2 regions of the [Pantoea] beijingensis genome follow, and region 2 is predicted to be linked to the other one. Evidence: predicted binding sites of a transcription regulator. Region 2 holds the regulator's gene; the other holds the start of a gene.
What was found. Region 2 encodes LexA, which represses DNA repair genes until DNA is damaged. Its sites were predicted from a motif close to TNCTGTATGTACATACAGNA; they were not measured.

Region 1: the regulator LexA is predicted to act here: its motif matches at 12,066-12,085, upstream of dinB (DNA polymerase IV).

The regions. Positions count from the first base shown of each region.
Region 1 covers NZ_CP071409.1:3,036,791-3,053,071, reverse strand. Annotated here, with positions in the region: gene J1C60_RS13900 (phytoene desaturase family protein) at 611-2,185, shown strand; gene J1C60_RS13895 (methylthioribulose 1-phosphate dehydratase) at 2,556-3,170, shown strand; gene mtnC (acireductone synthase) at 3,167-3,856, shown strand; gene J1C60_RS13885 (1,2-dihydroxy-3-keto-5-methylthiopentene dioxygenase) at 3,853-4,395, shown strand; gene mtnA (S-methyl-5-thioribose-1-phosphate isomerase) at 4,506-5,540, opposite strand; gene mtnK (S-methyl-5-thioribose kinase) at 5,649-6,848, shown strand; gene fadE (acyl-CoA dehydrogenase FadE) at 6,906-9,350, opposite strand; gene lpcA (D-sedoheptulose 7-phosphate isomerase) at 9,579-10,157, shown strand; gene J1C60_RS13860 (class II glutamine amidotransferase) at 10,250-11,029, shown strand; gene dpaA (peptidoglycan meso-diaminopimelic acid protein amidase) at 10,988-11,734, opposite strand; gene dinB (DNA polymerase IV) at 12,100-13,155, shown strand; gene pepD (beta-Ala-His dipeptidase) at 13,246-14,703, opposite strand; gene gpt (xanthine phosphoribosyltransferase) at 14,956-15,414, shown strand; gene frsA (esterase FrsA) at 15,552-16,281, shown strand, end outside.
Region 2 covers NZ_CP071409.1:3,724,619-3,740,899, forward strand. Annotated here, with positions in the region: gene J1C60_RS16860 (amino acid aminotransferase) at 1-97, opposite strand, end outside; gene J1C60_RS16865 (Lrp/AsnC family transcriptional regulator) at 589-1,059, opposite strand; gene dnaB (replicative DNA helicase) at 1,269-2,675, opposite strand; gene J1C60_RS16875 (quinone oxidoreductase) at 2,777-3,760, shown strand; gene pspG (envelope stress response protein PspG) at 3,989-4,219, opposite strand; gene dusA (tRNA dihydrouridine(20/20a) synthase DusA) at 4,388-5,383, opposite strand; gene zur (zinc uptake transcriptional repressor Zur) at 5,641-6,156, shown strand; gene J1C60_RS16895 (CsbD family protein) at 6,441-6,653, opposite strand; gene dinF (MATE family efflux transporter DinF) at 6,896-8,218, opposite strand; gene lexA (transcriptional repressor LexA) at 8,335-8,943, opposite strand; gene J1C60_RS16910 (diacylglycerol kinase) at 9,050-9,418, opposite strand; gene plsB (glycerol-3-phosphate 1-O-acyltransferase PlsB) at 9,547-11,967, shown strand; gene ubiA (4-hydroxybenzoate octaprenyltransferase) at 12,290-13,174, opposite strand; gene ubiC (chorismate lyase) at 13,176-13,703, opposite strand; gene malM (maltose operon protein MalM) at 13,870-14,820, opposite strand; gene J1C60_RS16935 (maltoporin) at 14,921-16,237, opposite strand.

The DNA of each region.
Region 1 (16,281 bases), 690 kb from region 2:
TCGAGGGCGGCTAAGGTAAGCGTGTTGAAAATCGCACTCTTGCCATAATAATGCAACTTATCCTGTATAGAATATATGCCCTGTATTTCTGCTTCGGTGACACAGTTGCCAGCAACCCGCTTGCAGTGAAACGAGAAGCCATACCTATTATGTGACTATTTTTTCAGGTATAGATAATAAGATAATGAAAAAAGTAATGCAGATAAATCTTAAATTTATAAAAATAAATAAGGTTGATTTTGCAAATGCAATTGACTTAAGATTTGCAAATCTCCGTCTTTCCTCAGTGAGGAGTACGGTTATTAATATTCTTAGCCGGTATGTCGATATTTAGACATTAAGATTCATTAAGTGTTTTTTGATTTATAATACTCTGCATACTTTATGCGACAGGTTTATGGGCGGTGTTTGGTTATCTGGTTACATACTTGAGTCATTCTCTGGAGCCTGAACTTACCATTACCTTGCAATTAATAATAATGCAGGATATTTATATTTTCGATCTGTTAAAGTGATTTTTTATTATTTTATGCATTATTTTCTGGGGTTATTTTAATACATTGGTATAGATAATATACTTAAATTATATATTAATTTCTAAGGGGATAGCATGGAAAAGTTTGATGCCATAATTATTGGTGGAGGACATAATGGACTAGCTGCTGCGGTGCATTTACTCTCCCACGGTTGGAAAGTTGCCGTAGTAGAAGCGAATGAATCATTTGGTGGCGCAGTAAAAACGCAGGAACTCACTCTACCAGGGTTTCACCATGACTTTGCCGCTATGAATATTTCTATGTTTGCAGGATCGCCATTCTTTGCTCGTCATAAAGACATTTTATTAGAATGTGGTCTCTCTTTTGTTCCTGCACCTGACTGCTTTGCTACCGTATTTCGCGATGATACCCATCTTGGTGTGAGCAAAGATATTAATGTCACCGTTGAAGGTATTAATCAATATTCCCATAGAGATGGCCAGAAATGGATATCTATGGCCGATGATTTTCTGAAAGATGCCCCTTATATATTTGAACTTCTGAATAATAAAACACCCTCATTCCGCAATCTTATAACAATTGTAAAAGCGGTTAGAAAGAGAGGGATGAGTTGGCTATATAATATATTAAAACTTTTTACCTCCTCATCAAGGGACTACCTGGATACTGAGTTTGAACATCCCAAAATAAAAGCCATGCTTGCGACATGGGGAATGCATCTGGATTTTTCACCGGATATCCCGGGTGGCGCCTTGTTCCCTTACTTAGAAGGAATGGCAAACCAGAATTTTGGTATGGTGATTGGTAAGGGGGGGGCAAATACTATCGTTAACGCGATGGTTAATGCGATAAAAAAATATGGCGGAACCCTTTATTCTGGCGTTCCTGTATCAGAAATTCTGGTCAGGAACGGTAAAGCCGAAGGGGTAAAACTCAATGACGGTACCGAGCTCTTTGGAACAAAAGCAATTATAGCAAACCTTAATCCTAAAATTATTATAAAGGATTTATTACCACATTTATCGGCAGAGGATAAATTCGCACAACGTATGAAAAATTTTCGTGCCGGTCCCGGGACGATGATGATTCACCTTGCTATGAGTGACCTACCTAAGTGGAGCGCGGGCGAGGCGTTGAGAAATTTTGCTTATGTCCATGTTGCCCCTGATATGGCGATGATGACGAAAGCTTACTCAGAGGCAAAAGACGGTTTATTACCAGTTGAGCCGGTACTTGTTGTGGGGCAACCCACCGCCATTGATCCTACACGCGCTCCTGAAGATAAACATGTTCTCTGGATTCAAGTACGTGTGGTGCCAGCCGAAATAAAAGGCGATGCTGCCGGAATAATAACGGCGACTTGTTGGGACGATATCAAAGATGAGTACGCAAACAGGGCAATAGATATCCTTGAAAAGTATGCTCCTGGAATAAGAAACGATATATTAAAATATTCTGTTTTCTCACCTGTTGATTTAGAAAGATGTAATCCAAACATTCTGGGTGGTGATAATTTATCGGGTAGCCATCATCCGGATCAATCATTTTTTCTGCGTCCAGCGATAGGATACTCAAGGTATAATACGTCCATTAAACAGCTGTATATGTGCGGCGCATCAACGTGGCCTGGCGCGGGAACGGGGGCGGGTTCTGGATTCATTCTTGCAAAGAAACTCGCTGGTAAATAAGCAGATACGCCCTAAATAATTTGAGTTGTAGTGCGGCATCAAGTCGGCAAGTTCTTTGGGTCTTACCCAGATACGTGAACGAAACCCACGTCGATTCAGCGCCAAATAAGTAGGGCAGGGCTAAACTGAAAAGATTTCTTATTGCGATAAAGGATAAGAAATCTTTTCCTCGTCAGGGTAAGAACCTCTCCCACCCGCGTCATTAATTGCTATTTTTACCCAAAGGCGCGTTCAAAACCCTCAGAAACCTAATCTGTAAAAATCGCTCTTCATTTCGATATAACACGATGCTACTATTTGGCAATCAAGACGCTTAGACGTCTAAATGAAATGCATACTTTATGTAATGCTATGATAAATAAGGAATGGTATGACGGTTTTATCGCAGTTAGACCAACTGGTTGATGCCTGTCACTGGATCGGTGCGAAAGGCTGGGCGCCGGCAACCGGTGGCAATATGTCGATTCGCGAAGATGATCGTTATTGTTTACTCAGCGAATCCGGTAAAGATAAGGGAAGCCTGACGCGCGACGATTTTATCCAGGTCGATATTGCCAGCAACCACGTGCCTTCCGGACGCAAACCTTCGGCAGAGACAGGTTTACATACCTTAATCTATCGTCTGTTTCCACACGCTGGGGCCGTATTGCATACCCATACGGTGAACTCCACGGTCCTTTCCCGCGTTGAAAACCGCGAGGCGCTGATTTTGCAGGGGTATGAAATGCAGAAAACGCTCGCAGGACAACACTCTCATCTTGATAGTGTGCCAATTGCCATTTTTGATAACGATCAGAATATCGACGCGTTGGTACAGCGTATTGACGCTTTTGTTCAGCATTCGCCGCTGCGTTATGGTTTTTTACTGCGGGGGCACGGGCTAACCTGTTGGGGCAAGGACGTCAACGAAGCGCGTCGGCATCTTGAAGGCCTGGAATTTTTATTCCTCTGCGAAATGCAGCGCCGTTTACTGGAGGCGAAATGATCCGGGCGATTGTTACTGACATTGAAGGCACGACCAGCGATATTCGCTTTGTGCACGATGTTCTTTTCCCTTACGCGCGCCAGCATCTGGACAGTTTTGTACGTGAGAATCAGCAGCAGAGTCTTGTCGCTGCTGCGCTTAAGTCATTGCGTGAGGAGATTGCACAACCGCAGGCTGATATTGACACGCTGATTGTGCGACTCTTCAGTTTTATGGATGAGGATCGTAAATCTACCTCGCTTAAGGCGTTACAGGGAATGGTCTGGCACGATGGTTATGTTAACGGTGATTTTACCGGTCACCTGTATTCAGACGTAGTGCCGGCATTAACGCTGTGGCAATCACAGGGGATTTCGCTATACGTTTATTCTTCCGGTTCGGTGGCTGCGCAGAAACTGTTATTTGGTTACAGCAATGCTGGTGATATTACCGCGCTGTTTAGCGGTTATTTTGATACGCACGTTGGGGCTAAGCGTGAAATGAATGCCTATCAGAATATCGCCCGGGAAATTGGGTTGCCAACCCACGAGCTGCTGTTTTTGTCTGACATCCGCCAGGAACTGGATGCGGCACGTGAAGCGGGCTGGCATACCGTACAGTTAATACGCGATGATGGGGATACGCTAAGCGATCACCATCAGGTAAACCGTTTTGATCAGATTAACCTGGAGCTGTTTTCCTCATGAGCGCACTGACAATTTATACCGAAAGTGAAGCAACCCAGTCGATTTGGCACAGTACGGATGCGGACGCTATCCGCCAGCAGCTTAATGCGAAAGGCGTGCGTTTTGAGCGCTGGGAAGCCGACCGCGATTTGGGTAACAATCCTGATGCCGATACGGTTATTAACGCCTATCAACATGCGATCGACCGCCTGGTTGAAGAGAAAGGCTACCAGAGTTGGGATGTGATCAGTATGCGCCCGGACAACCCACAGAAAGCAGCGCTCCGCGATAAGTTCCTGTCTGAGCATACGCATGGTGAAGATGAAGTGCGCTTTTTTGTCGAAGGTGCCGGATTATTCTGTTTGCACCTTGAGGAGAAGATCTATCAAATTCTGTGTGAGAAAAATGATCTGATCTCGGTACCTGCTGGTACTCCACATTGGTTTGATATGGGCTCGGCGCCAAACTTCACCGCGATCCGTATTTTTGATAATCCTGCGGGTTGGGTGGCGAATTTTACGGGTGATAATATTGCCGATGCCTATCCACGCTTACCTTAATGGGCAATACTGATAAATTCGTTTTTGCGTCAGAGTTCCCCCTGACGACCATAGCAGAGGGGGCGTAAAGTCCCCCATTATGAATGATAATTTGCGGCTATTGAGCATCATCAGCCGTTTGCTGATGATGGTTGAAAAATCCCCGCTTCAACCTGTGCAGGCGTGACTACGCCAGTATCCAGAATCCAACCGGCGATCAGTGCAGCGGGTGTCACGTCAAACGCCGGATTGAACACCGATGCGTTCTCCGGTGCCCACTGAACGTCACCAAAACTTCCAGCTACGCCAGTAACTTCGCGGGCATCGCGCTCTTCAATTGGAATGGCTGCACCGTTTGGACAGTGCACGTCAAGCGTCGTATGGGGTGCGGCAACATAGAAAGGGATCCTGTGATAATGCGCCAGCACGGCCAAACTATAAGTGCCGATTTTATTTGCAACGTCGCCATTCGCAGCGATGCGATCGGCGCCGACCCAGATGGCATCAACTTGCTTTTGCCCCATCAGGCTGGCGGCCATCGAATCACAGATAAGCCGATAAGGCACACAGCGTTCACCAAGCTCCCATGCAGTGAGGCGCCCTCCCTGTAATAAAGGACGGGTTTCATCAACCCATACGTGGCTAACCTTGCCCTGTTGGTGCGCGCGTACAATTACGCCAAGTGCGGTACCCACGCCTGCAGTGGCTAAGCCGCCGGTATTACAGTGCGTCAGTAAACGGCTGCCGGGTTTAACCAGTGCGCTACCCGCCTCGGCAATGCTGTCGCATAGCGTTTTATCTTCTTCTACCAGACGTAGAGCTTCAAAGGTGAGGGCGGTAACAAAATTTTCCTGGGTCAGAGCCAGCTTCATCCGATCGAGGTTATTCATCAGGTTTACCGCCGTAGGACGCGCAGCGCGCAGCACCTCAAGCGATTCGGCCAGCTGGTTACGGGGCATCCCTCCCTCTGCCAGCAGTGCCAGCAATAAACTGGCCGAAAGGCCAATAAGCGGGGCGCCGCGTACGCGTAACGCTTTAATATGGCTGACCAGCGTCCCGACATCGGGCGTGACGCACCATGTTTTTTGCTGCGGGAGTGCCTGCTGGTCAAGGATCCACAATTGATTATCGCGAACTTGCAAGCTGGTGGTGCTGAGTGTCTGCATATGCGTTAAATCCATGTTGCGTTAATGTGGGATAGTGTGCCAACATGCAAAACGGATGTATAGACGTCTGAACGGCTTATTTTACCGATTTTGATGAGGAACAGAGCAATGTCGCAATATCATACGTTCACTGCCGCAGATGCGGTGGATTATGCCCGGCAATTCGGCGGATTGGACGATCCGTCCTCTCTGGTGAGTGCGCAGGAAATTGGCGACGGTAATCTGAATCTGGTGTTCAAAATTTTTGATCTCTCAGGCAACAGCCGCATCATCGTCAAACAAGCGCTGCCTTATGTACGCTGCGTAGGAGAGTCCTGGCCATTGACGCTGGACCGCGCACGTATTGAGGCCGAAACATTACAGGTCCATAGCCATTTTTGCCCGCAGCATACCGTAAAGATTTTGCATTACGATGCTCAATTGGCGGTGATGGTAATGGAAGATCTTTCCGATCATGCTATCTGGCGGGGTGAGTTGGTAAAAGGCAGCTATTTCCCGCAGGCCGCCTCTCAATTGGGCGAATACCTGGCGCAAACGCTCTTTCATACCTCTGATTTCTTTCAGCATCCACACGAAAAAAAAGCATCGGTAATCCGTTTTACCAATCCTGAGCTCTGTGAGATTACTGAAGATCTGTTTTTTAACGACCCTTACCAGCGTCACGAGCGTAACGCGTATCCTTTGGCATTGGAAGAACAGGCGGCTGAACTGCGTGATGATGCTGAGCTGAAAATTGCCGTTGCCGGTTTAAAACACCATTTTTTCTCGCATGCAGAAGCGCTACTGCATGGTGATATTCATAGTGGCTCTGTTTTTGTGACACCGAACAGCCTGAAGGCCATTGATGCTGAATTCGGTTTTTATGGCCCTATCGGTTTTGACGTAGGAACGGCGATCGGTAATTTGTTGCTGAATTATTGTGCACTGCCGGGATTATTGTCCCCACGTGAAGCAGCAGATGCGCGTGAGCAACGTTTGGCCGATGTGCGCGAATTATGGAACGCCTTTGCCGAACGCTTTCTGAGTCTGGCCAAAGAGAAAAGCCGCGACCATGCGCTGGCTTATCCTGGTTATGCGGCGGCATTTTTGCAGAAGGTCTGGCAAGACACCATTGGTTTTTGCGGCACGGAAGCGATCCGCCGTACCGTCGGTATGTCTCAGATCGCGGATATGACGCAAATCGATAATGCGGTGATGCGTACCGAATGTCTGCGTAATGCGATAGTTTTGGGGCGTTCACTTATTCTGGCAGCAAAGCATGTGGAAAATATCGATGCGTTGATCGCGAGAGTGCGTCAGAGTGCCTGATCGTTAAGGCCTGCGTGATTGAACACGCAGGCCTTACAGGCCTCAGACCGCGCGGGTTTAGGCTGCTTCAATTTCAGGCTGTGGTTTTACCGTCTTTACTGGCTGAGTTGCCAGTGAATCTGCCTCAAAATCGTCAACGTTAATTGAGCGCAGGCGGCTGCTTTCCGCTTGAGTCAGGATTGTTGCCTCCTCTTCGTTAATCCATCCTTCTTTAAGGCCGCGTGTAGCCAGATGGTCAAGTCGGGTAAAAGCCAGATTTTTTTTCAACTGTTGGCACAGGCGATCGTGAATGCCTTCTGCGGCAATAATGTCCTGCAATGCGCTCTCCAACTGTCCGGCCGGATTATGTTCACTCGGCGTCAGATATTGGCCCCGACCTAACCGCGTACGCGTAGCTGAGGGTGCTTGCAGTATTTGCGCCAGCGTGTGGTCAAGGCTATCGGAAGGTGCGCGACAATGACGGCCAGTAGGAAAGATCGTGATTCGCAGTATCCCTGCGATAAAACGGTTTGGGAAGTTCCGCAGTAAATCGTCCATTGCGACTTCCGCCTGGTTCAGGGCATCCTGCACGCCCCAGTGCACCAGCGGTAGATCCGCTTCATGGCGTCCTTCATCCTCATAACGTTTGAGTGCCGCTGAGGCCAGGTAGAGCTGACTTAGTATATCGCCGAGGCGAGCAGAGATGCGCTCGCGACGTTTCAGACTTCCCCCCAATACCGCCATGGAGATATCAGACAGTAGCGCCAGATTGGCACTGATGCGATTCAAATGCTGGTAGTAGCGTCGGGTTGCATCTCGCGTAGGGGAACGACTGGTGCGCCCTCCGGTCAGGCCAAGCCACAGACTACGTACCTTATTGCTGCCAACATGACCGATATGGCTGAACAGCGCGCGGTCAAAAGCGCTAACATCGTTGCTCTGTACCGCTGCCATTTCCTGCAGAACATAAGGATGGCAACGGATAGCACCCTGACCAAAGATAATCATGCTGCGTGTCAGGATGTTGGCACCTTCGACGGTGATGGCAATCGGCGCGCCTTGGTAGGCGCGGGCCAGGAAGTTACTGCTGCCCAACATAATGCCTTTACCGCCGGCGATATCCATGGCGTCAACGATGGCACGCTGTCCCCGATGGGTGCAGTGATATTTTACTATGGCTGAGAGAACGGCTGGTTTCTCACCCAGCATAATGCCACAGGTAATTAATGATGCTGCCGCGTCCATTACATAAGCGTTACCGGCAATCCGTGCCAACGGTTCCTCGATCCCTTCCATTTTTCCGATGGGCAATTTGAACTGGCGGCGAATGTGAGCATAAGCGCCTATCGCTAGCGCAATGCTTTTTAGGCCGCCGGTTGAGTTGGATGGTAGTGTAATTCCACGCCCCACCGACAGGCATTCCACTAACATGCGCCAGCCTTGCCCGGCCATTTTCGGTCCGCCAATGATGTAATCGATTGGCACGAAAATATTCTCGCCGCGTGTTGGGCCGTTCTGGAAGGGGACATTAAGCGGGAAATGCCGGCGACCAATCTCAACGCCGGGCGTACGGGTAGGGATTAGCGCACAGGTGATACCCAGTTCTACGGTCTCTCCCAACAGATGTTCGGGGTCTGATAGCTTAAAAGCCAAACCCAGCACGGTCGCGATCGGGGCCAGCGTAATGTAGCGTTTGTTCCACGTCAGGCGCATGCCCAGTACTTGTTCGCCTTGCCACTCGCCCATGCATACCACGCCAGTATCGGGAATCGCACCCGCATCAGAACCGGCTTCCGGACTGGTAAGGGCAAAGCAGGGGATCTCTTCGCCGCGTGCCAGGCGCGGTAAATAGTGATCTTTTTGCTCATTTGTTCCGTAGTGTTGCAGTAATTCTCCCGGGCCCAGAGAGTTTGGGACGCCGACAGTAATAGCCAGAATACCGGAAACGCCCGCAAGCTTTTGCAGCACACATGCTTGTGCATACGCCGAAAACTCAAGCCCGCCATACTCTTTCTTAATGATCATGGCGAAAAAACGATGCTCTTTCAATAAAGCCCAAAGCTCTGGCGGCAGATCGGCCATTTCATGAGAGATTTGGAAATCATTCGCCATCCGACAGGCCTCCTCCACCGGACCGTCAATAAATGCCTGCTCAGCCTCGCTCAGTCGCGGTTGAGGATAGTGATGCAGCATTTTCCAGTCAGGATTGCCGCGGAATAACTCGCCTTCCCACCAGGTTGTACCGGCGTCTATTGCCTCTTTTTCGGTACGTGACATTGGCGGCATCACTTTTTGAAAAGTATGAAACGCAGGTTTCGCGAACAGTGCACGACGCATTGGCAAAAAATTAAACGGTAGCAGAATAATCGCCAGTGGTATCAGTAACCATGGCGTCCAGAGTGACAGCATTGCCATCGCGGCAGTCCAGGCCAGCAGGATAATACTGCTGAGCAGCAGACCGACCCGGTGGTAAAAGAGTGCGCCGAACAGTACAAGCGTCGCGATAATACTGAGAACCATCATAATTAACCGCTCCGTAGGTTGTAAGAGGTCTGACCTGTTTAAACCAATGATCCATGTTTAAAACAGATGAAGGTTCTTAGCAATGTGTTTACATAATAATTACAACGTGGCTCACAATCCCGCAGCAGTAAAAGTCAAAGATCGGGTGCGGTGTGAACGATGCTTTTCGGCTAATGCCCATTCCGGTAAACTTAGCGATGACTTTCCTCTCATCCAAAGGACATCCCTATGTACCAGGATATTATTCGTTCGGAGCTAAACGAAGCCGCAGAGACGCTAAATAAATTTCTGAGCGATGAAGCCAACATTCATGCTATTCAACGCGCGGCAGTGCTGCTGGCCGACGCTTTCAAAGCGGGCGGTAAGGTGCTTTCTTGCGGTAACGGTGGGTCACACTGCGATGCGATGCATTTTGCCGAGGAATTGACCGGACGCTATCGTGAAAATCGCCCTGGCTATCCGGCGATTGCGATTTCAGATGTCAGTCATCTTTCCTGCGTCAGCAATGATTTTGGCTACGATTACGTCTTTTCTCGCTATATTGAGGCCGTGGGCTTTGAGGGTGATGTGCTATTAGGGCTCTCCACCTCAGGCAATTCCGCCAATATTATGAAAGCGGTAGAAGCCGCGCGTGCGAAGGGGATGAAAGTTATTACCCTGACCGGCAAAGATGGTGGCAAAATGGCAGGTATGGCAGATATTGAAATTCGTGTACCGCATTTTGGTTATGCCGATCGCATTCAGGAGATCCACATTAAAGTCATCCATATCCTGATGCTGCTAATTGAAAAAGAGATGGTTAAGTAACCGCGGGATAATGACGTTGTTTGTCGCCCGGGATAACCCCGGGCAGAACGTGGTGCGGCGCCAAATAAGCAGTCAATTTCAGAGGTAAAACGATGTGCGAATTGCTCGGGATGAGCGCAAACGTCCCAACGGATATCTGCTTTAGCTTTACCGGGCTGGTACAACGTGGCGGAGGAACAGGGCCGCATAAAGATGGCTGGGGCATCACTTTCTATGAGGGTAAGGGATGCCGCACGTTTAAAGATCCACAACCCAGTTTTAACTCGCCGATTGCACGCTTAGTGCAGGAATATCCCATCAAATCCCATTCGGTTGTGGCACATATCCGCCAGGCAAACCGGGGTGAAGTGTCACTGGAGAACACCCATCCTTTCACTCGCGAAGTGTGGGGACGCAACTGGACTTATGCGCATAATGGTCAGTTAAAAGGCTATCGTCATCTGGATACCGGGGCATTTCGCCCGATAGGGGAAACGGATAGCGAAAAAGCGTTTTGCTGGTTGCTGCATAAGCTGACTACCCGCTATCCGCGCACGCCGGGAAACTGGCCTGCTGTTTTTCGTTACATTGCGGAATTGGCAGCGGAGTTGCGGCAGAAAGGGGTATTTAATATGTTGTTGTCGGACGGGCGTTATCTGATGGCGTTCTGCTCGACGAATCTGTTTTGGATCACCCGCCGCGCACCTTTTGGCAAAGCTAAATTGCTCGATCAGGATGTGGAGATTGATTTTCAGAAACAGACCACGCCTAACGACGTGGTCACCGTTATTGCCACCCAACCCTTAACCGGTAACGAAACCTGGCACAAAATTGAACCCGGCGAATGGGTACTATTTTGTCTGGGAGAGCGCGAAGAAGGAACTCGAGGATGAGCGGGTGCTGCTGTTCATCAGCGAGGAGCTGTTATTCAATACGTAGCGGCCTGAGTTTACGCTCACAGTAGGCGGCTGGTGGTATTGTGCAAACCATGCATAGCCGGGCTGCAGTTGCTTCCAGAAATTGGCATCGGTTGAATTACGGTGCCGTTGCATATTGGCGTCGGTCATACGGAAGGGATAAATACTGACATTCACTTCCGGCTGACCATTACGCAGCGCTGCATTGACGAAGTTAAATATCTCATCCATATAGGTATTGGTCATGGCGTAACAGCCAATGGACACGCAGTCACCGTGGATCATTAAATATTTGCCATCGTAGCCCTGTTCACGATCGTATTGGTTGGGAAAACCAATATTGATTGCGCGATAAAAACGACTGTCAGGCTTCAACTGGTTCTGGGTGACGGTGTAGAACCCCTCGGGGCTCTTAAAGTCTCCCTGACGACGTTTTGGACCAAGGCCGCCGGAAAAATTGCAGATACGATAACTATCCAGCAAGCGATATTCATTGCCGATTTTGCCATATAGCTCAAGCGTGCGTTCTTCTTTGAATATCTGTAGATAAACGGGCGTGCCAATTAATTGTTTCTTTAACTCTTTGCTTACCGGCGCCAGTGGCTGAACAGGTTCAGGCATGCTGGCCATGCTAACGGCTGGCAGAAAAATCATCGCAAAAAACAGTGCGATTTTGACCATTCTGATTCCCTTGAAATAGAGGGGTTTAAGTGCAACGGCTATTTTTTCGAATGCGGATGGGTGGCCGTTCGCATCGTTAGCTTACCCGTGAAATCCGGACCTGCCGAACGGCGGGGAAAGCGTTCTTTTGCTGGCCGGTCACACCTTTAACTGCATTCGTGAGAGCACGTCTGTCGCTTGCATTATCGGAAAATTCCGCTATCGCAGCGCAACATTAACATTGTCTATTTTTTTATCAAGCTGATCGTTAAAAATCCCCTTCAATCCGCCTGATTCTCTTTGTCTGCTACCCTGTTTTGTCACGCGTGCAGATATTGAATTCGCTGCCTTTTGCTGTATACTTATACAGTGCCTTCGGAGGGGATATGCGTAAAATCATTCATGTTGATATGGACTGCTTTTTCGCAGCGGTTGAAATGCGCGACGATCCCAGCCTGCGCGATATCCCTATTGCTATTGGCGGTAGCCAGCAGCAGCGTGGGGTGATTAGCACGGCTAACTATCCGGCGCGAAAGTACGGTGTACACAGCGCGATGTCGACCGCAATGGCGCTAAAACTCTGCCCGCACCTTAAGGTTATTCCCGGTCGGTTTGACGCTTATAAAGAAGCGTCTCGTCATATCCGGGAGATTTTCTCGCGCTATACCTCATTAATTGAACCACTTTCGCTGGATGAAGCATACCTCGATGTGACCGAAAGCCCGCATTGTTACGGTTCTGCAACACTTATGGCGCGCGAGATTCGTGAAACTATTCATCGGGAACTTAATTTGACGGCTTCAGCCGGCGTCGCGCCAATAAAGTTTCTGGCTAAAATTGCTTCTGATTTGAATAAACCCAATGGTCAGTTTGTGATCACGCCTGAGGAGATGTCCGTTTTCCTGCTGACGCTGCCGCTGGCAAAGATCCCTGGCGTCGGCAAGGTGACGGCAAAAAAACTGGAAGAACTGGGGCTTTATACCTGTGCAGACGTACAAAAGAGCGACCTTATCGCGCTACTTAAACGTTTTGGCAAATTTGGACGGGTGTTATGGGAACGTAGCAACGGCATTGATGAGCGGCAGGTGAACACCGAGCGACTACGCAAATCACTGGGTGTTGAACGTACGCTTTCCGAAGATATACACAGCTGGGAACAATGCCTGACGATTATTGATTATTTGTATGATGAACTGGAACGTCGGCTGACGGCGATCAAGCCGGATCGGCATATTGCCCGGCAGGGCGTAAAACTCAAATTTAATGATTTTCAGCTCACGACTCAGGAACATGTCTGGCCAATATTGAATAAGGATGATTTGATTGCCGTGGCAAGAAAAACATGGGACGAGCGCCGTGGCGGACGTGGTGTCAGATTAGTGGGACTTCATGTTACGCTGTTGCCTCCCCAGCTTGAACGCCAGTTTTTACTGGCGCTGTAACGGTCAGGCTACCATCCTGGATACCTGATACCATGCTCTTTTCTGCGATACGAATTGCAAAAAAACGCGCGACTGGAGCGCGAAAGGGGATTAACGGACTGGAATCGCTTTTAGCAGCGCGGTCAGCAGTTTCCAGTACAGGCCAACGCTCTCTATATGTACCTGCTCATCAGGTGAGTGCGGACCAGTGATGGTTGGGCCGATAGAAACCATATCCATTTCCGGGTAAGGCTTCTTAAATAAACCACACTCCAGACCTGCGTGAATCACCTGAATATTAGGTGTTTTATTGAATAACTTCTCGTAGGTTTCACGTACCAAGGCCATCACTGGCGACGTTGCATCTGGCTGCCAGCCAGGGTAGCCACCTTTTGGTGCGGTTTTCGCACCGGCCAGTGTACCCAAAGATACCAGCATCTCAACGACGTAATCTTTACCGCTATCGATCAGTGAGCGAATCAGGCAGATAATTTCTGCTTCGGTTTCTTTGAGGGAAACCACGCCAACGTTCAGTGAAGTTTCAACCACACCTTTCATCACGTCTGAATTGCGGATAACCCCATTTGGCGTACTGTTCAGCAGGGCCAAAAAGCGATCGCGGCTGCTATTGGTCAGCGCCTGTACGTCGTTGGCTACCGGCTCAATCAGCACATTGAGATTCTTCTCTTTTGCGCTTAGCTCGTTCTGCAGCGTTGCCAGATAGCCCGTTGCAGCGGCCTTCAGCGCATCAATCTGTTCGACTGCAACGGCAAGCGTTGCAAAGGCTTCACGCGGAATGGCATTGCGCAGCGTCCCGCCGGTAAAATCGATCAGACGCACATCCAGATCTTTCACATGCGCGGCGAGAAAGCGCGCCAGCAATTTGTTGGCGTTACCCAGCCCAACGTGAATGTCGCAACCGGAATGTCCGCCTTTCAGCCCTTTAATCGTTAGCTTAAGCGTTTCAAAACCGGTTGGGACAGCTTCACGTTCAACCGGTAATGTGGTGATGAAATCGATGCCGCCTGCGCAGCCCATATAGATTTCACCTTCCTCTTCGGAGTCGGTGTTGATCAGGATATCTGCTTGTAACCAGCCAGCCTGCAGGCCAAATGCACCATCCATACCGGCTTCTTCGGTCATGGTCAGCAGCACTTCAAGTGGGCCATGCTCGACGCTTTCGTCGGCCAGTACTGCCAGGGCGGAGGCCATGCCGATACCGTTATCAGCCCCCAGCGTGGTACCGCGTGCTTTTACCCAATCACCATCAACCCAGGGTTGAATCGGATCTTTGGTAAAATCGTGGACCGTATCATTATTTTTCTGCGGCACCATATCAAGGTGGGCCTGCAGCGCGACAGGTTTGCGGTTTTCCATGCCCGGGGTCGCGGGTTTACGGATAAGAATATTACCGACATTGTCGCGATCGACCCAGAAACCTTTCTCTTTGGCCCAGGAAAGAATGTGTTCGGCCAGCGCTTCTTCATGGTAAGAAGGATGTGGGATTGAGCATATTTTGGCAAAAATATCCCACAGCGGCTGTGGTGATAATTGAGACAGTTCAGACACAATAAGTCTCCTGTTTCGGCAACCGGTCAGGCCGGTGCGTCGCATAGTTTCCAGTTAAAAGATCGCCGTCGCTAAATCCAGCGAGCCAGGCAAAGAATACCACCCTTTAACGCAGCGTGTGCAACCCGCCGCGGTAAAAACCTGCAACCGAGGTTCCGGATGCTGGTTTTTACCGCTTCAGATCCTTATAATCTCGCGCAACCTTTTCCCATTGCATATATTTAAGCCAAAATTGTTGGTCGGGATGCCTTTATGAGTGAAAAATACGTCGTCACCTGGGATATGTTACAAATTCATGCCCGTAAACTGGCCCAGCGCCTACTTCCAGTCGAACAATGGAAAGGCATTATCGCGGTGAGTCGCGGTGGTCTGGTTCCCGCTTCCTTGCTGGCGCGCGAACTCAATATCCGTTACGTGGATACCGTGTGCATCTCCAGTTATGACCACGATAATCAGCGTGAGATGAAGGTACTGAAGCGTGCAGAAGGTGACGGCGAAGGTTTCATCGTCATTGATGACCTGGTGGATACTGGCGGCACCGCGCAGGCTATTCGGGATATGTATCCGAAAGCGCGTTTTGTAACGATTTTTGCAAAACCTGCAGGCCGCCCGCTGGTAGATGATTATGTGGTGGATATTCCGCAGAACACCTGGATTGAGCAGCCGTGGGATATGGGCGTTGTGTATGTCCCGCCTATCGTTAAGAGCTAAACGTTTACCGTAACGATTGAACAATATCTTTACCCATGCCCGGTTTTCCCGGGCATTGTTGTTTCTGCGGGTCGCGCTCTTGCGGCTACTGCGATAGACTGACCTTTCGCTATGTCGCGCCGGAAGGAAGCCTTACCATGACATCGAAAAATCTCAGCGAGGAGCTGTTCAAGCCTCGTTTTAAGCATCCTGAAACCTCCTCACTGGTTAAACGCCGCCACTATCCCACACGTAACGTGCAGTCCACTCTCGACGGAGAAAATTACTCGGTCTGGTACCGTATGCTTAATCGTCTTATGTGGAGCTGGCGTGGCCTGCCACCGCAGGAAATTATCGAAGTATTGGCCCGGATCGCGGTGAGCGACGTTGAACGAACGACTCGCGGGCTACTAGATACGGTGATTGGCTATCGTAGTGGTAACTGGATTTATGAGTGGTCAAAACAGGCGATGCTCTGGCAGCAGAAAGCCGCAGAGGCAAAGGATAATGCGACAGCGGGGGAGTGCTGGCTCCATGCCGCCAATCTCTATAGCCTGGCTTCCTATCCGCACATTAAAGGCGATGAACTGGCAGAACAGGCGCAAACACTGGCGAATCGGGCTTATGAAGAAGCCGTACCCTATCTTGACTCCGAACTGAAAGAACTGGAGTTTGCGATACCTGACGGAAGCCCTATTTTTGGTTTTTTACATATGCCGAAAGAGCATCAGGCTCCTTATGCTACCGTCCTGATGTGCGGTGGTCTGGATACGCTGCAAAGTGATTATTATCATTTTTACCGTGACTATCTTGCGCCGCGCGGCATTGCAATGCTGACTATTGATATACCCTCCGTAGGCTTCTCTTCGCGCTGCAAACTTACGCCGG
Region 2 (16,281 bases):
TGCTCAAATTCACCTTATGCGGTCGCGTATCCTGCTTGAATGTCTCCATCAAAGAGAGGATGGGATCGCCGGCGTAGGCATCAACATTTTGAAACACGGTGTAGATCTCCTAAATTAGTTTTAATCTCGCTTTGCGCAGTATGATTCTTTGTTACACCGTGCACGCTACCGTCGCTATCGGTGCTGGATACCCGGATTGCTTACCCCATTTCAGATTGCAGGAAAGCAGATGCCCCCGCAACCAAAAACATTACGGCTATCTCGTTTCTATGCCCACAGTAGCATCGTTGGGCTCTGATTTATCAGATAGTTTGTTATTTGAGATGGAGAAAAAACAGGTGAGGCGGGTTAGCATTGGGTCACATGCGGCAATCGCAGTTTTAACACATTAAAAAATCGCACCATCCGGGGCGCAAATTACAACCGGATGGTGCCAATGAATTAACCCATTGATAACGAAGATTTCTGATTGTCCAATTTTAGGCAAAACCGGACTGATGTACCGCTAAGTTGCACATAGATGTCTAAAAATAATGACTTTCCTGTTCCTTAATATGCCGACAGATTTTGTTAACGGCAGCGCGACAATTAAGGACGGGAGCTCATCATCAAACCATTTTCCTTCAGCCTGTTCAGTACTACAGAGGTTTTAACGTGAGCCACACTCTGATGGCCAGCCACCAGTTGGCTAATGAGCGCACTTAATCCCGCTAAATCAGCAACGGCAACCTTTAATAGATAATCCGCATCCCCGGTGGTTTTCCAGGCATCGACGATCGCCGATTCCCCGGCAACCATCCGATGGAAACTTTCAACATATTCCGACGTGTGATTGATCAGGCGTACTTCTATTAGCCCAATCATTCCCAACCCAACGGCATCTGGTGAAAGACGCGCATGATAGCCAAGAATCAAATTAGCCTGCTCCAGGCTAATACGGCGTCGCGAGCATTGCGATGCTGATAGCCCGACTAAATCACTTAATTCCTGATTGGTAAGTCGACCGTTAGTTTGTAAGAAAGTCAGTATCTTAAGATCGAAGTCATCAATATTGGTCATGACCAATCCACGAATAAATAAAGGCCCAAAGCCACTACAGATAAGCGCATTTTTTCAGGTAATGTCCAACACTATTTTCTAATAGCCAGAAGAAGTCGCGTCATGCTTGCCTGCTGCATAACGCCACCAACGTGCGAAAAGGTACGGACGTCTCTGAAAGAAGGGACCAATGAGACAGCAGCGTTTCTGTCCCTTAGGTTTTATTTTACTTATTCGTCGTCGTATTGCGGTCCGGCGTAGTTATCAAAGCGGGACCATTGGCCATTAAACGTCAGACGTACGGTACCGATGGGACCATTACGCTGCTTACCCAGGATAATTTCAGCGATACCTTTCATATCGCTGTTTTCGTGATATACCTCATCACGATAAATAAACATGATCAGATCGGCATCCTGCTCAATGGAGCCGGACTCACGCAGATCCGAGTTAACTGGACGTTTATCTGCACGTTGCTCCAACGAGCGGTTAAGCTGCGATAATGCCACCACCGGTACCTGTAGCTCTTTTGCTAATGCTTTCAGCGAGCGGGAGATTTCGGCAATTTCCAGCGTACGATTATCTGAAAGTGAAGGAACACGCATTAGCTGGAGGTAGTCGATCATAATCAGGCTCAGCCCATCGTTTTCACGGAAGACACGACGCGCACGGGAACGGACCTCAGTTGGTGTCAGGCCTGAAGAATCATCGATATACATGTTCTTCTTCTCAAGCAGAATGCCCATCGTAGCCGAGATACGCGCCCAGTCTTCATCGTCCAACTGACCGGTTCGAATACGCGTCTGATCCACACGCGATAAGGATGCCAGCATACGCATCATGATCTGCTCGCCGGGCATCTCAAGACTGAAGATTAAGACGGGTTTATCCTGCAACATCGCCGCGTTTTCACACAGGTTCATGGCGAAGGTCGTTTTCCCCATTGACGGACGCGCGGCAACGATAATCAAATCCGATCGCTGCAGGCCTGCAGTTTTCTTGTTCAGATCCTGATAGCCGGTATCCACACCCGTGACGCCATCATGTGGCGTTTGATACAGGGATTCAATGCGGGACACCGTAGCCTCAAGTATCTGATCGATGCTTTTAGGGCCTTCATCTTTATTGGCACGGCTTTCCGCAATCTGGAAAACGCGAGATTCAGCAAGATCCAGCAGATCCTCACTGCTACGTCCCTGCGGATCAAAACCGGCATCGGCGATCTCGTTGGCAACAGAAATCATTTCACGTACAACCGCACGTTCACGAACAATATCGGCATAAGCGCCAATGTTTGCCGCACTTGGCGTATTTTTTGATAACTCGGCCAGATAGGCAAAACCGCCAACCATGTCCAGTTCGCCCTTCTGCTCAAGTGATTCAGAAAGAGTGATAAGGTCAATCGGTTTGCTCATCTCAAGCAGACGTTGCATTTCGCCAAAGATCAGCCGATGTGGACGACTAAAGAAATCCTCCGCAACCACGCGCTCTGCAACGTTATCCCAACGTTCATTATCCAGCATCAAACCACCCAACACCGACTGCTCCGCTTCCAATGAATGAGGCGGTAGTTTTAGCCCTTCCATCTGGCGGTCACGCGTTTCGTTCGATTTGTTGGTGGGTTTATTTCCTGCCATAGTGAATGCAATACCGAAAATCAGTTGAGGAGACGCGCAAGTATACTCGTTCATGTGCTTTACGTCCTCTCATCAATCACGCGGAGTTAACAGGAGTCATCATGACGAAACGTATACAGTTCTCTCAGCACGGCGGTCCGGAGGTATTGCAATGGGTGGATATCGACCTTGACGATCCTGCCGCTCAGGAAGTACAGGTTGAAAATAAGGCAATCGGTATCAACTACATTGATACTTACATCCGCAGCGGGCTTTACTCACCGCCCGGAATGCCTTCAGGACTAGGTACCGAGGCGGCCGGAGTCGTTAAAAAAGTGGGTTCGGCAGTCACCACCGTGAAACCGGGCGATCGCGTTGTTTATGCTCAATCTCCACTTGGTGCCTACAGTGAATTACACAACCTTCACGTTGATAAAGTCGCTTTACTCCCGGATGCCATTTCATTTGAACAAGCTGCTGCCTGCTTTTTAAAGGGGTTGACGGTACATTATCTGCTGCGCCAAACCTATGAAGTTCAACCCAATGAAGTGTTCCTGTTCCATGCGGCGGCGGGTGGTGTGGGATTGATTGCCTGTCAGTGGGCAAAAGCGCTAGGCGCACATTTGATTGGTACTGTCGGATCCGAGGAGAAAGCCACACTAGCAAAAAATGCCGGGGCATGGGCGACGATCAATTATCGGGAAGAAGATATAGTCACCCGAGTCAATGAGCTGACCGGTGGGGAAAAAGTGCGCGTCGTTTACGATTCGGTAGGTAAAGATACCTGGGAAGCCTCGCTGGACAGTCTACAACCGCGTGGGCTGCTGGTAAGTTTTGGCAACGCTTCCGGCCCGGTAACCGGCGTTAACCTGGGCATTCTTAGTCAGAAAGGCTCACTGTACGTTACGCGCCCAACGCTGCATAGTTATGTCACCACGCGTCAGGAACTGGCATTAGCCAGTAGTGAACTGTTTTCACTCATTGCCAGCGGGGTTATCAAAGTCGATGTGCCCGACAATCAAAAGTTCGCGCTCCGCGATGCACAACACGCCCATAAAATGCTGGAGAGTCGTACGACGCAAGGATCAAGCCTGCTGATACCTTAGCGGCTTCATGTAAAAAGGGCTCCCGTGGGAAGCCCTTTTTTTATTATTTTATTGTTCACGCTGGTTGTAGGGTCAGCGGCGATGAATACGTTTGACTCAACTGCATTTATCCTGACATAAAATATAAGTAAAAAGTATGTTTAAATGCGGTAAAGAGCTGAGCAAACAGCCATGCTGTGATCCAGCGCGCATTCCATTTTCACTGCATATCCATAACGCATTGATTTATTAAAACGAAGTCCAGCGTCGATCGCGCGGTTTTGGATTTTTCCATCCGCGGTAAATCCATACCGCTACGATCGCCATAATCAGCCACGGCAACATTTTTACAACAACAGCTAACAGCCCACCGACAATCATAAAGAGGGTGGCAACCATCAGCGCGGCCAGTATGCCAGGCAGGGAAACACCGGTCAGCAGCAACATCAAAAAAAAACCAATCACAAACAGGATGTCCATTTGGCAAGCTCCAGATAACAGAATATGGGATCGCTATTACAAGAAGCATGCCAGCTCACAGTGTGCCTTAATGCATTGGAAAATATATCTTTTTATAAAAGCCGAGAACTCCTGCATGGTGAAACTGACTAAAAAATGGTTAAATATTAACGGCGCCCAGCAGCAACATCAGGCTGTCATCGGGATCTTATCAGCAACCAATGAAAGGGCCTGCTCCACTACGTCAATCCCTGCACCTGGCTTATGGGCGTTTTCACTCAAATGACGTCGCCACTGACGTGCTCCCGGGATCCCCTGGAACAGACCCAGCATATGCCGTGTCACGTGTCCAAGATACGTCCCCTGGGATAGCTCGCGCTCAATATAGGGGTACATCGCTCTGACAACCGCAACGGGATCAATTTCCGGGCGATCGCTCCCAAATAGCTCACGATCAACCTGCATCAAAATAGCGGGATTCTGATAGGCTTCACGCCCCATCATTACGCCATCAAGATACTGCAGGTGGTTTCGTGCTTCACTCAGGGTTTTCACGCCGCCATTAATAGCCAGGGTTAATTGTGGGAAATCACGCTTTAACTGATAGACACGTGGGTAGTCAAGTGGGGGAACCTCGCGGTTCTCCTTCGGGCTTAGACCAGAAAGCCAGGCTTTACGTGCATGAATAATAAAGGTATCGCAGCCCCCTTGATGCGCCACCGTACTAATAAAATCGCATAAAAACGCATAACTATCCTGCTCATCAATACCGATGCGGGTTTTGACCGTAACCGGGATCGCGACTACATCACGCATCGCTTTAATACAATCCGCTACCAGCGCAGCTTCACCCATCAGGCAGGCACCAAACCGGCCATTTTGTACGCGATCTGAAGGGCAACCCACGTTAAGGTTAATTTCGCTGTAACCACGCGCTTCTGCCAGCTTCGCACACTGGGCTAACGCGGCAGGGTCGCTACCACCAAGCTGTAGCGCCACCGGCTGCTCCTCTTCATTCCAGGCAAGATAGTCGCCCTTGCCATGGATGATCGCGCCGGTTGTCACCATTTCGGTATAAAGCAACGCCTGTTGTGTCAGCTGACGATGAAAATAACGGCAGTGGCGATCTGTCCAGTCAAGCATGGGAGCGATGGAAAAGCGGTTTGCAGGGGGATTATGGGTCATGAAGAAAGATAACTCTGTGGAGGTTAATAAATGACGATTATGTGTGCAAGGATATCACAGAATTAGCCAAGGTGCGGATCGCACGCCTCAGTACCCTGCAGAAATTAAGTCGCATCTGAGTGATTGGGCCGATGTAGGGTATTACCAACGAGCGAACAGGATCACGGCGAGTTGACTGTATGAGCGCATCCTGTAGCATTCGGTGTTTTTTTGCGTACGTGATAAGATAACATCTCATTTCGGCGCGGAGATCTTTTATGAGTCCTATTCTTCCTGAACAGATCCTGTCACAGGCTGAGAAACTCTGTCAGCAACGTAATGTGCGTCTGACACCACAGCGCCTGGAAGTCCTACGATTAATGAGCGAACAAAATGGAGCTATCAGCGCTTATGACCTCCTCGATTTGCTGCGCGTTTCAGAACCTCAAGCCAAGCCACCTACCGTCTATCGCGCACTTGATTTCCTTCTGGAACAAGGATTTATTCACCGCGTTGAATCGAATAATAGCTATGTAGTTTGTCACCATGTCGAGGAACCCCGGCATACTTCAGCCATGTTAATATGCGACCGATGTGGTTCAGTTGATGAAAGGCATGCTCAGGGCGTTGAAGATATCTTACAAATACTGTCACATCAGTCCGGTTTTAACCTGAGACACAGTATTATCGAAGCTCACGGGCTATGTGCCGGCTGCGTTGAAGTTGAGTCTTGCGCTCAGCAAGATAATTGTCAGCACGATCATAGTTTAGTGAGCAAAAAACGCGGTCGCTAGCCACTATCGGCATCGGCGTCGATCCCACATTGTGGGGGGGAGCGTAGGGGTACATTTAGCGAATAAAGCGTAAGTAAGGGAGAAATGACTCTTCGCCAGAGAAGTAGAAGAAATATTAAACGGCACCTCCGTGTGCCTGGGTAGGAGCATCGTCCTGAAAGGCTTAAACAGCGCTATATACAGCCACGACGTAACGTCCTGAGGCTTACGCTGTTCTCTATAGAGCCAATGACGCCGAGACGGATAAAAAACGCTGCCGCGTCAAATACAACAGGCATATGCGTCTACCAGCGATAGTCTTTATTGGTTGTTTCCCAATCGTTGACCTCTTTCTCCGCTTCATCCTTCGCATATCCGTATCGTTCCTGAATTTTTCCGACAAGTTGATCGCGTTTACCTTCGATAACGGTCATATCATCATCGGTCAACTTGCCCCATTTCTCTTTCACTTTACCTTTAAACTGTTTCCAGTTACCGCCGGCTTCGTCTCTATTCATGTTCAATTCCTCTACCTTAGGTGATAACAGCTTCTGGTGTTACATATCAGAGAACGCTTTTCCGTTGGAGGAAAACGCTGTCTACTTGCTGATTACAGTTTTAATTGTAGTTCATATTATTGCAATGAGACGAAAAGGCAGATAAAAATCCCAAAATAGAAACTAAAAATAAGCACAACATCCTGAATGCATTAGCAATATTCGAACCCATCATCAACGGATGGAAAACAGCATTACGTCTATCAGCTGGGGAACCAACTCCCTTTTTTCCAATGCTGGTGCCAGATCCACCAAAGTGTTATCCCCCGAAGCATCAAAAACACCATCACCGCCAGCCACAACCCATGATTCCCAAGCCACGGCAATGTCAGCAGCGTCAGGCCATAACCCAATGCCGCAACCGCCATGCCATTACGCATATCACTACCACGCGTCGCGCCGATAAACATGCCATCCAGTAGATAGCACCAGACACCAATCAACGGTAAAACCACCTGCCAAATCAGATAGTGCCCAGCCAGCTCGCGCAACGACGGCAATGATGTCAGCATCGAAACGATCCACTCCCCGATCAGGGCGTAGACCAGTGAAAAAAAGAGGGCAACTAATCCCGCTTGCCGACAAGAGGCATGCCATACTTTGAGCAACTTACTGCCATCACGGGCACCATATGCTTCCCCTGAATAGGCCTCCACCGCATAGGCAAATCCGTCGAGAGCATAGGCGGTAAAGGTGAGGAACATCAATAAGACCGCATTCACCGCAACGGTATCGCTCCCCAAACGTGCACCCAAAATAGTCAGTGAAGCAAAACAGAGTTGTAACAGCAAAGATCGCAACATGATGTCGCGATTCAGGCGCAGCAGGCGAGAAAAATCGCCACGCCAGCTGCGGCACAGTAGCGACAGTGAAATACCTCGCAGTTTGAGCACGCGCCAAATCATCAATAACCCGACCACTAAAGCGGCATACTCGGCGATAGCCGTTGCAGCAGCAGCGCCTGCCACCCCCCACTTCAGCCCGATTACAAACCACAAATCGAGAAGAATATTGACCAGATTGCCGACCACCAACAATACCACCGGCGCACGCGCATACTGCACCCCCAGCAACCAACCCAGTATCACAAGATTCGCCAGCGTTGCCGGTGCGCTTAGCCACCTTATCGACATAAACTGATGAGCCTGGTAGAGCACTTCACCGTTACCACCCACGATACGGATCGCCAGATGACTTAAGGGCTCTTTACACAGGACAAAAAATGCCCCGGCAACCAGTGCGATGAATAAAGGTTGCATCAGCGCACGTGCCAGCGCGGGTTTATTGCCCACACCAAATGCCTGCGCGGTTAATCCTGTCGTGCTCATTCGCAGGAATAACAGCAGCATAAACAGAAAGCTGGTGGCGGTCGTACCAATAGCCACACCGCCAAGATACGCGGGGCTATCAAGATGACCAATAACGGCGGTATCAACCAGGCCCAATAATGGCACAGAGATATTTGACAGGATCATCGGTAGTGCAAGACGCCACAGATTTTTATCAGCTACGGAAAAGAGTCGCATAAGCATTCAGAACGCGAAATGCCCTTTTATTGGAGGATGCGTGAACGGATGCAACGGATACAAAAACATCCACTCAAACGCACGCCGATACCATCAGCGTGCAAGCTGCACTACTTTTATAACCAGTTACCGTTACGAATTACCCCAACAGCCAAACCTTCAATGGTCAGAGATTGCTGACGCAAGTCGACAACAATTGGTTGAAACTCACTATTCTCTGGCAAAAGCTGAACCGTATTTCCTTGTTTTTTCAATCGCTTAACGGTAACTTCATCATCAATACGCGCAACCACAATCTGTCCGTTATGCACGTCCTGCGTTTTATGCACCGCAAGTAAATCGCCGTCCATGATACCAATATCTTTCATGGACATACCGCTAACACGCAGCAGAAAATCAGCATGCGGTTTAAATAAACCAGCATCCACCTGGAAGTGGCATTCAATATGCTCCTGCGCCAAAAGCGGTTCGCCCGCGGCCACCCGACCAATGAGTGGCAGACCCGTTTCGTCTTCCATCATCAAACGAATACCGCGTGAAGCACCGGAAACAATTTCAATTACGCCTTTGCGTGCCAGCGCCTTCAGGTGTTCTTCCGCAGCATTAGGGGAACGGAAACCCAGTTGCGCAGCAATTTCCGCACGCGTAGGCGGCATACCAGTCTGATTAATGTGATCACGAATCAGATCGTAAACCTGTTGCTGCCTTGCTGTTAGTGCTTTCATTCCGCCCCCTGGTTGTTTATACAGTCGCTGTGAGTATATACAGGTATTTGTGGCTTGAAAACCTAAATGAGTCAAAAAAACAGCGATTTGTGGAATTTTGAGCAGGCTATCGTAAAAGTGGCCACAGCAACATTATCCAGACGAAGAGGGCAAGCAGAATGCTTAACAGGACCGCAGCAGAGCCCATATCCTTTGCCCGGCCGGAGAGAGGATGGAAATCACTACCAACGCGGTCAACAATCGCCTCAATGGCACTATTCAGAATCTCCACGATCACAACCAGCAGCACGGAACCAATTAATAACACGCGAGTTACGGCATCAACCTCGAGCCAGCAAGCAATCACAATCGCGATTAGCGCCGCTATCGACTCCTGTCGAAACGCGGCTTCATGCTGCCATGCTGCGCGCAATCCTTGCCAGGAATAACCCGCTGCTTTGATGATACGAGTCAAACCCGTTACGTTATTTGCCATATTAATTGAACCCTTTGAGATGTTTAACGTCAATTTGGGGATGATGCGCAAATTGCAATGCCACAGATCTTGGTGGCACTTTCTGGTATGCTTGCCGCGCTTTGCTAACAAGAGGCTTCATGTTATCTATGTCAGGTTGGCGTAATTTCTATTATAAGTTACTGAATTTACCGCTCTCATTTTTGGTGAAGAGCAAGGCTATTCCGGCCGATCCGGTAGCTGAACTGGGGCTCGATACCTCGCACCCTATTATGTATGTGTTGCCTTATGATTCAAAGGCCGATCTCCTTGCACTGCGAGCGCAGTGCCGTATCCATAATCTGCCCGATCCACTGGAACCGCTGGAGATAGATGGGACGGAATTGCCGCGTCATGTCTTTATTCATGAAGGCCCACGCGTGTTCCCCTACTTTGTACCTAATCTGGAATCGGTAAAGCTTTTCCATGAGTATCTGGATCTGCATCGAAGCAATCCCGATCTTGACGTACAGATGGTGCCGGTTTCAGTGATGTTTGGCCGTGCGCCTGGCCGCGAAGTACAGGGCGAACAAACACCGCACTTGCGCGTATTAAATGGCGTGCAAAAATTCTTTGCCGTGCTGTGGCTTGGGCGAGACAGTTTCGTTCGCTTCTCTCCAATGGTTTCCTTGCGCTATATGGCAACGGAACATGGTACCGACAAGACGATCGCGCAAAAGCTGGCACGCGTCGCGCGGATGCACTTTGCCCGGCAGCGTCTGGCGGCCGTAGGTCCGCGTTTGCCGGTGCGCGAGGAGTTATTTAAGCGCTTGCTAAAATCGAAAGCTATTGCTAAAGCGGTAGAGGATGAAGCACGCAGTAAAAAAATACCCCACGAAAAGGCGCAACAAAATGCTATTGAGCTGATGGAAGAGATCGCAGCTGATTTCTCCCATGAAACAGTTCGACTGACCGCTCGTGTTATGGATTGGACATGGAGCAAACTGTATCAGGGCATTAATGTTAATGGTGGCGAGCGGGTACGCCAACTGGCGCAGGATGGACATGAAATCGTCTATGTGCCCTGCCACCGCAGCCACATGGATTACCTGTTGCTCTCCTATGTGCTTTATCATCAGGGGCTGGTTCCCCCTCATATCGCTGCCGGTATTAATCTGAATTTCTGGCCAGCCGGACCGATTTTCCGGCGTTTAGGTGCCTTTTTTATCCGCCGTACTTTTAAAGGTAACAAGCTCTACTCCACGGTATTTCGTGAATACCTTGGCGAGCTATTTGCCCGTGGTTATTCGGTGGAATACTTCGTGGAAGGCGGACGTTCACGTACCGGACGCCTGCTCGCACCTAAAACCGGCACGCTGTCGATGACGATTCAGGCGATGCTGCGCGGCGGCAACCGGCCGATCACGCTGGTACCGATTTACATCGGCTATGAGCACGTCATGGAGGTCGGCACCTACGCCAAAGAGTTGCGTGGCGCGACAAAAGAAAAAGAAAGCTTTATGCAGATGGTTCGGGGGTTGCGTAAGTTGCGTAATCTGGGCCAGGGTTACGTTAACTTCGGTGAACCACTCCCACTGGTTAACTATCTCAACAAACATGTGCCCGAGTGGCGTGACGCCATCGATCCGATTGAAGCTCAGCGTCCCGGCTGGCTAATCCCTGCGGTAAACGATATCGCACAGCGGGTGATGGTCAGTATTAACAATGCTGGTGCTGCAAATGCAATGAATTTATGCGTCACGGCCCTACTGGCCTCACGTCAACGTTCATTGACGCGCGACCAATTGACCGAACAGCTAGACTGTTATATTCAGTTATTGCGCAATGTTCCCTACTCTCCAGATGCAACCGTCCCCGACCTGAGCGCAGAAGCGCTGCTGGATAGCGCATTGGGTATGAACAAGTTTGAAACCGAACAGGATAATATTGGCGATATCATCATTCTGCCCCGCGAACAGGCGGTGCTAATGACCTACTACCGCAATAATGTTCATCATATGCTGGTGGTGCCCGCATTGCTTGCCGCGATTGTGCAACAGCACCGTGAGATTTCACATGCTGAGCTATTGCGTCAGGTTAGCGTGATTTATCCGATGCTGAAAAGTGAGCTATTCCTGCGCTGGGACAAAGAAGAGATCCCACAGGTTCTGGATGCTCTCACCGCCGAACTCGCTCGTCAGGGATTGATTATTGCTGATGAGGCCGTAGTGCGTTTAAATCCTGTCCGCTTTCGTTCTCTGCAATTACTGGCTGCTGGTGTACGTGAAACGCTGCAGCGCTATGCCATCACGTTTTCGATTCTCAGCGCCAATCCTGCAATCAATCGCGGTTCACTGGAAAAAGAGAGTCGTACGATGGCACAACGCCTTTCCGTGCTACATGGTATCAATGCGCCCGAGTTTTTTGATAAAGCCGTCTTTTCATCACTGGTATTAACACTACGTGATGAAGGTTATATCAGTGATACCGGAAACGCACTGCCAGAACAGACACAAAAAGTATACCGGCTGCTGGCAGACCTGATCACTCAGGACGTGCGTCTGACCATAGAGAGTGCGGTTGCACCTTAAGGCGCGCGGCGCGCATCCCCGGAAGCTCATTGCATAAGTGACCGGGGAGTCGTAGCAACCAGACGGCTTCTGATTCAGCAAAAATTTCGCTCACCAGCGAACTGGTGACAAAACACAGGGAGTGTTTTGAACAGCACTTGTGCGGGTCCCGAAGGGGTAAGCCCCAGGGATGGGGCTGATAATCGCGAAAGGTGCGTTCGGAAAACAGCATTTGTGAAGGGAGCTGCGAAGCGGGCAAGAAGGCTGTCGAAAAGCGCGGGGGCTGGGCCAGCGCTTTCCTGTCCTGCAGGGTTACCCGAAGGATGAACGGAACCGCCCCTGACTAAAACATCGTCGCAAAAGGCGCGGTATTTAATGCCACGCCAATAAATAACACTAACCCAACGTAATTATTATTTAAAAAAGCCTGAAAGCAGCGCTCACGCTGGCGGCCTGCAATCAGTTTTTGCTGATGGACGAACAGGGCCCCCGCCAACAATAACGACCAGTAAAATGCACCGTTAAGCTGCAATTCCCCCCCCACCGCCATCATGAATACCAGCGCAGCCAGTTGCAACATGCCAACGATCAGCTTATCGAAACGGCCAAAAAGAATCGCGGTTGATTTTACCCCGATCTTCAAATCATCATCCCGATCTACCATGGCGTACAATGTGTCATACGCCACAGTCCAACAGATATTCGCGAAGAACAACAGCCAGCAGGCCAGAGGAACGCTCTCGCTCACCGCCGCCCACGCCATTGGGATCGCCCACCCAAAAGCCGCCCCCAATACCACCTGCGGTAAATGGGTAAACCGTTTCATGAAGGGATAAATCCACGCCAGTGCTAATCCCACCAGCGATAACCAAATAGTCATGCTATTCAGCGTTAACACTAAGGCAAACGAAATCAGCGCCAGCGCTACAAATAACAGCTTCGCTTCTTTCTCACTCACTCTTCCGCTCGGTAAAGGGCGTTCCGCGGTGCGTTTTACGTGCCCATCAATTTTACGATCGGCAAAGTCATTGATGACACACCCCGCCGCTCGCATAAAAAAAACGCCCAGCACGAACACCACCAGCACGCTTAAGGAAGGAACAGACATCCCTGCAAGCCACAATGCCCATAATGTCGGCCACAGCAGCAGCAAAGAACCAATAGGCTTATCAATGCGCATCAGGCGGCTGTAGGCCTGAAGCTTATTAAGTTGCAGACTTTTTTCCACGTTAGTGAGTTCCTTCAGCGGTCACACTTAAATAAAGCGGTGCCGCAGGCAAAAACAGTTCAGTAAGCAATAAAGGCTTGCCTGACAGACGCAGCCGGGAACGCCGTCCCCATAACGATTCTATCGTGCCGGGCTCAATAAAATCACGCGTCAGCGTCGATGATGCAAAAAGATAGCGCCCAAGCGGACGAGTGCCGAGGTCTTGTAGCATCGCTTCAGGGCCAATAAGGGTGGATTCAGGCACAATCGTGCGCCCTGCCAGCCAGGGAACGCCATCGCCAAATAGCAGAATTTCTCGCAGCCAATAACGTTGTTCAAACGGTAACAGCGCCGCTTCAGCACCAACCTCTTCTGCGCTGATAAAACCTTCTTGCAGGGGCTCAACAGTTACTTTTTGACAATGGCGCTCAAAGCGCTTCGTCATGGAATCTTCTTCCATTAACCAATCCAGCAACGGAGCAGTAAGCAAAGGTGACGAAGCGGGAAGCCATTCGATCGCGCGCAGCAGTTTAAGCGCGTTATCCGACATACGGCATCTCCGGGTTGAAAATCAGAGGCAATAGTGTAGCGCAGACCATCGGCGAGAACACGCCACACGGGAGGGAATAAGCTAAATTCTGCCCGTCGCACAAGGTAAAAAAGGTGCGTCTGAGACGCACCAATCGTCGAGCAACATCAGCAATATGGGGATAACATCATCCCTTGCCTTTCACACTGCTGATAAAGGTTGCGCGTGCTGATGTAGAGCCAAGACGTTCAGCTTCATTCATTAGCTTCAGCGCTTTATCGATATCGCCCGCTTTTACAGCCTGCTTGATACCGTTATTAAAGTAGCTTTCAGTGTCATTGAGCATCGGTTCTGCTTTTGCTGCCGGTGCGACAGGTGTGGCAGGTGCGGAAGCTGGCGACGTCACAGGGGCGCTAACCATCGCACCACTTGTGGCTGCGCTACCAACGACAACCGGTTTCGGATCGGATGAGCCAAAAATTTTACCAATCATGATATTGCCGCTGTTCTGTTCTGACTTAATCTTCAGAGAGAGGCTACCGGTTGAAACATGCTGTACCACTGGATCGGGTACATCAGGAATCGCATTGTTAGCGCCCTCGGCGTACAGCTTGGCCGGATTAATCATGTGCGAAGTTTGGGCCAGGTCGCGTTTAGTGGTGTAAATCAGCAAGTAGATCTGTTTTTGACCCAATACTGGCGTCAGTTTCATGGTACCTTCCAGCCGGTTTCCCGCCATGACGCCAGGCTTTTGGTAAGGGAAATAACTGCTGGGGAAAAAGGCGGCGGGCTGTAACTGGTTATCTAATACCAACACGTTCGGCGCATAAACACGCTTGTTTTTCATAATACTGGAAAGCGTAATCTCCAAAGATCCCTGATCCGCAGGCAGCGTAATTGCTGCCACACTTCCGGTAACGTCGCCCTGTTCAAGGCTTGCGGAAGAGGCCGTCAGTTCAATGTCCTGCGACACAGGCGGTGCCAGTGGCAGCCAGGAAAGCTGCTGAAGCTTGTCAGAGGAGAGTGTGGGTGCAGTGGCGATATCTTGTGGATTAACCCCCTGACTGGCAGCTATCGCAGGCAGTACGGTAAAACTCAGCGCCGGGAACAAGCAGAGTGCAAGCAGATGTTTTTTCATTTTTATTTCCTTAGAAGATCGAGCGCTATCCGCAGGCAATGGGATAGCGTCGCAAGAGCGTGTGGCTAACGGGCGCCAGGCGCCCGTTTATAGCAAGTTCTTACCACCAGGCTTCCATCTGCACACCGAAGGAGATTTCGTCATCATCGCCACGGCTGAAGGTATGGAGGCCACTGTCAGAGTAAGCCACACCTGGGGTGAAGCCCGCTACATTGTTACGGTCGCCATCGGTTGATGAGGCATAACCCCATTTTTCATCCCATTTGGCATAGGTCGCGAATACGCGAATTGCCGGGCGAGACCAGATACTGTTGCCCGCCTGCCACTGCTGGGCCAGCGTCACTTTGTACTGGCTGTTACGATCGCCAGTATTCTGTGATTTAACGTTGTCGTAGCCCACTTCCAGCAGGGTACTCATGATCGGTGTCCATTTGAACATCGGACGCACACCCGCGGTATACCAAGTGGTACCGTTGCCATTATCACGGTCAACGTCCTGGTACATACCCACATACATCAGGCTCCAGGTGTCGTTGAAGTCAATCGCACCGTGATCGATTACACGAACCATGTGCCCATCAGCATTTTCCGCAGTACGCGGACGTCCAGTTGTTTGCGTCATTGCATCTGTCGCATACTGCACAACAAATTTGTTCAGACTGTCATTAGGCCCAAAGGTCTGGGTATGCTCAATGGTGCCCATCCAGCCATCTTTGGTTGCATCTTCGACAACCGGGTGGAAACCTTTAGTATCGTTGGCGCTACCGTAGTCGAAGCCCACTTCCAGCGAACCGCCAGGGTTGATTTCCATACCGCCAAGACGCACGTCAAAAATATCGTTGGCACGATTTTTTTGCGTTCCGGTGGTACTACCGTTAATAAAGGCCTCAGATCCACCCGCTTCGCTGTTACGCGTCGCGGCCAACGATAATTTACCAAAACCCAGATCGATATCTTCAATACCACCGCCAGGACCTGAAACGTCCCAGTAGTAGAAGTCGATCATGTGCACATCATGACGCTTGTAGTAACGCTTACCGGCCCAAATGTTGGCACCCGGCAGCGCATCAAACAGGTTTTTACCGACAACGTTCATCTGACGAACGCTTGGCGAAGTTTGTTCATCATCATTGAGCTGTGATACTGCATAACCGATCATGCTATCAACGTAGAAGCTCTTTTCACCCTCTTTCCACACTTCCTGACCTAACTGAATTTCAGCGTAGGTTTCACATTCGTTACCCAAACGGTACTTACTGTTCGCACCGGTCGCCTGGAAGCACTGCTGCTCACCGCCGCTGCCTGTCCAGCCAATACCTGAACGAGCATAACCTTTGAAATCTACCGCACCCGCCTGGGTAGAGATCACCGCTGCAGCCACTGCCACGGCCAGAGGATATTTACGCAACATTATCATCATTCTTCTTCTCCAGTTTTCATTGTTATTGCTATTACTGTCGT